DNA from 3 places in the Sphingobacterium sp. PCS056 genome. Region 3 is predicted to be linked to each of the others. Evidence: riboswitches for the same ligand, from Rfam matches in the RefSeq annotation. Region 3 holds a riboswitch; each other region holds the start of a gene.
The links. A riboswitch is a leader RNA that binds a small molecule or an ion and turns the genes downstream of it on or off. The one in region 3 is predicted to bind S-adenosylmethionine.
Positions count from the first base shown of each region.

Region 1: another riboswitch for S-adenosylmethionine. It lies ahead of metE (5-methyltetrahydropteroyltriglutamate--homocysteine S-methyltransferase); the one in region 3 lies ahead of MUB18_RS16440 (O-acetylhomoserine aminocarboxypropyltransferase/cysteine synthase family protein).
Region 2: another riboswitch for S-adenosylmethionine. It lies ahead of MUB18_RS07585 (methylenetetrahydrofolate reductase); the one in region 3 lies ahead of MUB18_RS16440 (O-acetylhomoserine aminocarboxypropyltransferase/cysteine synthase family protein).

Region 1 is NZ_CP096883.1:747,611-749,882, reverse strand. It holds gene metE (5-methyltetrahydropteroyltriglutamate--homocysteine S-methyltransferase) at 1-1,389, opposite strand, end outside; SAM riboswitch class I at 1,545-1,649, opposite strand; gene MUB18_RS03150 (phosphatase PAP2 family protein) at 1,725-2,272, opposite strand, start outside.
Region 2 is NZ_CP096883.1:1,828,305-1,830,576, forward strand. It holds gene MUB18_RS07575 (30S ribosomal protein S16) at 1-388, shown strand, start outside; gene rimM (ribosome maturation factor RimM) at 525-1,052, shown strand; SAM riboswitch class I at 1,218-1,323, shown strand; gene MUB18_RS07585 (methylenetetrahydrofolate reductase) at 1,385-2,272, shown strand, end outside.
Region 3 is NZ_CP096883.1:3,925,057-3,927,328, reverse strand. It holds gene MUB18_RS16440 (O-acetylhomoserine aminocarboxypropyltransferase/cysteine synthase family protein) at 1-853, opposite strand, end outside; SAM riboswitch class I at 1,082-1,196, opposite strand; gene MUB18_RS16435 (prephenate dehydrogenase) at 1,786-2,272, opposite strand, start outside.

The DNA of each region.
Region 1 (2,272 bases), 2.0 Mb from region 3:
CAAATCAGCTCTCCATTTACGGACATCTTTTGTTTGTGGAAATGAACCAATTGTCGTAGTTGGGAATGCTGGAAGGTTAAATTTAGCTTGCTGTGCTTCTTTACGAGCAGCGAATGAAGATGTGCGTTTTGCGTCGTCGTCAGTGATGTTTGCAGTACGCTCTTTGACTTCAGGTTTGTGAATTAAAGAAGATGTACGACGATCTTCTGCTGCAGCTTTATTAGCTTCGAAACGCTCCGCAGTTTTTGCATCTACTTCACCTTCAGCTAAGATCGCTAGATCTTTTACCTCTGCTAATTTTTGCTTAGCAAATGCTAACCAATTTTTAACTTCTTTAGGCAATGATTCTTCGTTATCCTCATTGTCTAAATCAAAAGGTACATGTAATAAGGAACTTGAAGGTCCTACTAATACACGGTCTTTGCCTAGAGCATCAACCGCTTTTTTGATTTGTGCTAAAGATTTTTCGTAATCATTTTTCCAAATGTTACGTCCTTCAACAACACCTAATGAAAGTGTTAATGAAGCAGGAACTTTAGCTAATATAGTGTCGAGTTGATTTTCACCTCTTACTAGATCAACATGAACAGCATAAACTGGTAAGTTTAGAGCGGTTTCTTCGTTGTCACGTAATGCCTCGAAATAAGTCGTTACAATAATTTTGATGTCTTGAGCAGCAGCAGCTAATTTAGTAAATACACTGGTGTATAAAGCACGTGTTGCATCATCGATATCTAAAGCTAAAAATGGCTCGTCAATTTGTACATATTTTGCACCAGCAGCAGCCAATTTGCCTAAGATTTCTTCATATACGGGAACCAACTTATCGATTAGATCGATACGATTGAAACCAGATTCTTTTTCTTTACCTAATAATAAGTATGAGATTGGGCCGATTAATACAGGCTTAGTTTCGATACCTAAAGATTTTGCTTCATTGTATTCGTTTAAGAATTTCTCTGAAGTCAATTTGAATTCTTGATTTTTTACGAATTCTGGAACAATGTAATGGTAGTTAGTATCAAACCATTTTGTCATTTCCATTGCCGTTACATCAACGCCATCTTGTTGAAAACCACGCGCCATTGCAAAGTAAAGGTCCAAATTGTATCCTTTATCTTCGTTGTTTAAGAGTGATTGGTATTGTGCTGGAATAGCACCTACAGTTAGAGTCAAGTCTAATACTTGGTCATAAAATGAAAAATCATTTGAAGGGATCAAATCGATGCCAGCATCTTTTTGAGTTTTCCAGTTGCCTTCACGGATTTTCAGTCCAGCCTGCAATAATTCTTGCGCGCTGATTTTTTTAGCCCAATATGCTTCATTGGCCTTTTTCAACTCGCGGAAGGCACCTACACGTGGGTAACCTAAGTTGTTCGTTAGTAACATAAATATAAAATTATTTTATTTGTTCAACCTTAACGAAGCAAGAAATTAGATGGATTTTTTTTATTTGAAATAAAAAACGATCAAAAATTCTTGAATCTATTTACTAAATTTTTTGATTGCTTTTAGAGAGGAGGGCACAAGATATATTTGTGTCTAGCTTATCATTCCCACTTTTTGATGGGGTAGAATGTAGCACCTTGTCAATCGACAGGTTGCTAAGGCTTCATTGGGTCTATTCCCTCTGCCTTTCTCTATAAGCGCTGTAAATATCGGAATTAGTTTTATAAAAACAAATATTTTGTAACTTTTATATCAAAATGACAATAAATCAAGGCTTAAAATTGAAAATTAGCAGATACACCAAGTTGTTTCCCATTGTAAAATGGAGTTGCCATGGTTAAGTAACTTGTCTTTCTTGATTGCAAATGTTTATCAAATAGGGGTAATAGCCAGTATGCTATTTTTGTTCCCATGATACCAATACCTGCTCCCATAGCGACATCCGAAAACCAATGTTTCTGATTGTACATTCTGAGGTACCCTGTACCCGCAGCTATTGTGTATCCTGCGATACCATACCAAATGGATTGATCTTTATACTCTTGCCATAACATCTCGGCTCCCGTAAATGCGACAGCAGTATGTCCGGATGGGAATGATTCATGATCAGCACGATCTGGTCTCCAAGTAGGAGTGGTCTGTTTGATCGTGTATACCGTAGATAAGGTGATGGCATGAGCGATCGCACTAATGGCTAGACGTTCTTTGAAGTTATGTTTACTTGGGACACCTAGGAAATTGAGACCGTAAACAGCTGCTGAAGGAATAAAAACACTGACATTATCAAATTTGAATGTTTTTGATGGATCATTGTTTATGGAAT
Region 2 (2,272 bases), 2.1 Mb from region 3:
TCCAGCGACTATCGTTTTGGATTTTGAAAAAGCTTTGGATTGGATGAATAAAGGTGCTCAACCTACTGACACAGCTCGTACTATCCTTTCGGATAAAGGTGTTTTATACAAAAAACACTTATTAGGCGGTGTTAAAAAAGGTGCATTTGATGAGGCTGCTGCTGATGCTAAATTTGTTGCTTGGACTGAAGCTAATGATGCAAGAATCGCTGGTAAAAAAGACGGTTTAGCTAATACAAAAGCTGAAACTAAGAAAATTGCATTAGCTGCTGAAGCTAAGAAAAAAGAAGAAAAAGCTGCTGCTATTGCTGCTAAAAATGCTCCAGTTGCAGAGGAAACTCCTGCAGAAGAAACTGAAGCTCCTGCTGCAGAAGAAACTGAAGGATAATTTTTCTTTCATACAGTATCAAGAAAGCCGGTTCGACATGATCCGGCTTTTTTTTTAAAAGAAAATAACTCCTATTTCCAAAGTAGTACTGCAATTTTGTATTTATATTTTTAAATTTGCCCTTTCAAATTAGAACATGACCATAGAAGAAAGTTTTTACATCGGTTATATTAGTAAAACACGAGGATTAAAAGGAGAGCTGCAGCTTTTTTTCGAATTTGAAGATTATCAAGATCTAGATTTTGATGTCTTATTTGTTGAAGTCAATAAAAAATTAGTTCCTTATTTTGTTGCTAATATTAAATACCAAACCAATAGTACCGCTTATTTGAATTTGGAAGATGTAGATCATATCGATAAAGCACAGCCCTTAGTCCGTAAGAAGGTATATCTGCCTAATGATAAAATGCCTGAACGTGATCCTGATGATTTCAGATATACGGATTTAATTGGGTATCTAGTGATTGATGAGGTACATGGAGAACTTGGAGAAATTACACATGTGCAAGAAATGCCACAACAATTTATAGCCACCGTTGATTTCAATGGCAAGGAGCTTATGTTCCCATTAAATGATGATTTAATGCTCGGTATTGATTCAGAAGATCAAGTATTGGAGGTTGATTTGCCCGAAGGCTTAGTTGAGTTGTATAAAGAAATTTAACATCTTCACTATCGAACATGAAGAAATATAAGCCACTACACATCTTTGTGTAGTGGCTTATTTATTTTATCTGATCTTGTTTTTATAGCGCCATAAGCGTATAATTTTTTGAGCAAGCTTCTAATATTATTTTGATTATAAATTTCTATTACCGATATTAGCCGATGCTTATAGAGAAAGGCAGAGGGACTAGACCCAATGAAGCCTTAGCAACCTGTTATTTTATAAGGTGCTACATTCTACCCCAACTCAGAGATGGGAAAGATAAGTTGAAACAAGTTTACTTGTGCATTTCGATGTAAGCCAACCAAAATCATATTTAAAAAAAATTAATGAAAATCGTTGATCATATCAGTAATGCCAAAGGAAAAACTTTGTTTTCTTTTGAATTGTTGCCTCCAGCCAAGGGGCAAGGTATCCAGAGTATTTTTAAAACAATGGATGCACTTATGGAATTCAAGCCTCCCTTTATCGATGTGACTTATCATAGAGAAGACTATATGTATAAGAAACACGAAAGCGGTTTATTAGAGCGTGTGGCTTATCGTAAACGTCCAGGAACAGTTGCTATCTGTGCCGCTATTATGAATAAGTATAAAGTGGATGCTGTTCCTCATCTTATATGTGGAGGATTTACGAAAGAAGAAACGGAGAATGCATTAATTGATCTAAATTTCTTAGGTATTGATAATGTACTGGTACTAAGGGGAGATGCACGAAAAGGTGATTCTGATTTTATTCCAACAGATGGTGGACATGCATTTGCAACGGATTTATTGCAACAGGTCGTTGATATGAATCAGGGACAATATCTCCATGAAGATATTGCTATATCTGAAAAAACAAACTTTTGTATTGGTGTCGCGGGTTATCCAGAGAAACATTTTGAAGCGCCAAACTTCAATACAGATTTCAAATGGTTAAAAAAGAAAGTAGAAATGGGAGCAGAATTTATCGTGACCCAAATGTTTTTTAATGTAGAAAAATACAAAGAGTTTGTTACAAAATGTAGAGAAAATGGTATTCATGTTCCTATTATACCCGGATTGAAACCGTTGACAACTAAAAAGCAATTGATTACCCTACCTAAGATTTTCCATTTGGATATTCCCGAAGAATTGAGTGAAGCGGTCTCCGCATGTAAAAGTAATGCTGATGTAAGACAAGTGGGAGAAGAATGGCTAGTACAGCAGTGTAAAGAATTAATCGATTTCGGGGCT
Region 3 (2,272 bases):
GTGATATAGCCGGTCCGAAATCACGAAGGCCTTCCACACGTGCACGGATTGCAAATTGGATGTTGCCAAATGGACCATCTGGGCCAAATACATCTGCGAAGACCAATCCATGATATCCTTCAGAAGGTTCAGAAAATTGTTTAAATTTACCATTGCCCCAGTTATATGTACCACCATCAACGATGACACCGCCAATACTTGTTCCATGTCCGCCAATCCATTTTGTCGCAGATTCGACAACAACAGAAGCACCATGCTCTAGCGGTTTGAATAGATAGCCCCCAGCTCCAAAAGTGTTATCTACGATTAAAGGTAAATCGTGTTTTTTAGCAACTGCAGCTATTTTATCAAAATCAGGAATATCATAACTTGGATTTCCAATTGTTTCTAAGTATAATGCTTTCGTATTTTCATTGATCAATGACTCAAACTCCTCAGCTGTTGTCTCTTTCGTGAAGCGGACCTCAATTCCAATTCTTTTAAATGCAACTTTGAATTGATTGTATGTACCTCCATAAATATGGCTACTCGACACAAAATTATCACCAGCCTCTAAAATATTATTTAATGCGATGAACTGCGCAGCTTGACCAGAGGCAACCGCCACTGCAGCAACACCACCTTCTAATGCAGCAATGCGTTTTTCAAAAACATCTGTTGTCGGATTCATCAGACGGGTATAGATGTTTCCAAACTGTTTTAATGCAAATAAGTTAGCGCCATGTTCCGCATTTTCAAATACGTATGAGCTGGTTTGATATATAGGTACTGCACGTGCGCCAGTAGTTGGGTCTGCAACTTGTCCTGCATGAACTTGTAGAGTTTCGAATTTTAAATTTTTATTTGTAGACATGGTTTTTTATAATTAATTAGTTGAATATTTTCGTGAATATTATAGAGTGAGGATCTGCACATGTAGATGCACTTGCTATCCATTAAGTAAAAAATGGATAGATCTAACAATAAAACATAGACATGTGCTCAAACATTCGCATTGAAGTTGATGCAAGAGTTGTAAATGTTACGTTGGTAATTGAACTTACCCTGTTGTTTTTTTGTAATGTAAATATCATTGTCGTTTCATTTATATCCTCCATAACAATATTGATATGGACAGGAATTGGCACCTTTTCAAACGTATTTTGAAGGTTGCCAGTGGGTCATTGAGCCAGTCTCTCGCCACTTCTTTATAAATCAAGACCTGATTGAAAGGTTTTGATTAGGTGTATTTCGATTCGATCTACGTTGCAAATATATGTCTTGGAATTTAGAAACCAAAATATTTTGAATTATTTATTTAATACATGAGTAAGAAATGTAGTTTCTTTTTCTTGAGAAAAAGGTGTAATTATTAAATATGAAGAGTGTTAAGTAATTTAGGTTAATTATGGAATCAAAAGAAAACAAAGGATAAGGGAGATGTGCGTCTTCGCATTCTTAAAAGGTGAAAAAAACGCTTTGCACAAATCGGTTACAATGCGACATCTATTCGTAAAGTAGCCGCCAATCCGCTATAATTCCCATTATTATCTATCTGTCCTAGTAAGGACAAGAGTGATATCGGATATGCTGTTCATCAAGAAGAGCATTTACACATTGATCCTAGTAGAAATAAAGGTTGAATCAAAAGAACAAGTTGATGATTCTCTTAGTTTAGAGAAATGGTTGATTGTATGTGATCGCACAATTGCCGATGATGATGGCTGCGAACTAAAAAATGCTAGAAGTATTGGCTTCTAGCATTTTTTAACTTAAGTGAACGACCCTAAACTAATAACAGGAGCTTTATTTTATAATGCGCTTTATTTTATTTGATTTTTTAATCAACTTATGTAATTGTGTATAGTTTTCCTCTTGAATAGCATCTTTCAGAGCTTGCAACTGTTTAATATTTTCTTCCAATACTTCTAATACGTTTACTCTATTTTGTTTAAAAATAGGTGTCCACATATCGGGAGAGCTTTTAGCCAAACGTACTGTGGATTCAAATCCAGAACCCGCTAATTCAAATATCCTGCCCTGTGATTTTTCTTTTTCTAATACCGTTAAGGCTAGCGCAAAAGAAGTCAGGTGGGAGATATGTGAAACATAAGCGGTATGGGTATCATGTTCTTCCGCAGTCATAAATGACGTGCGCATTTCCAGTTGTTCAGTAATGGAATCTGCGAGTTCAAAAGCGTCTTCATCAGATTTAAAAGCCTCCACGTAGACCATCATTTTATCTTTGAACAAGTTTGGTAAAGCTGCTTCTGGGCCAGAATATTCAGTCCCT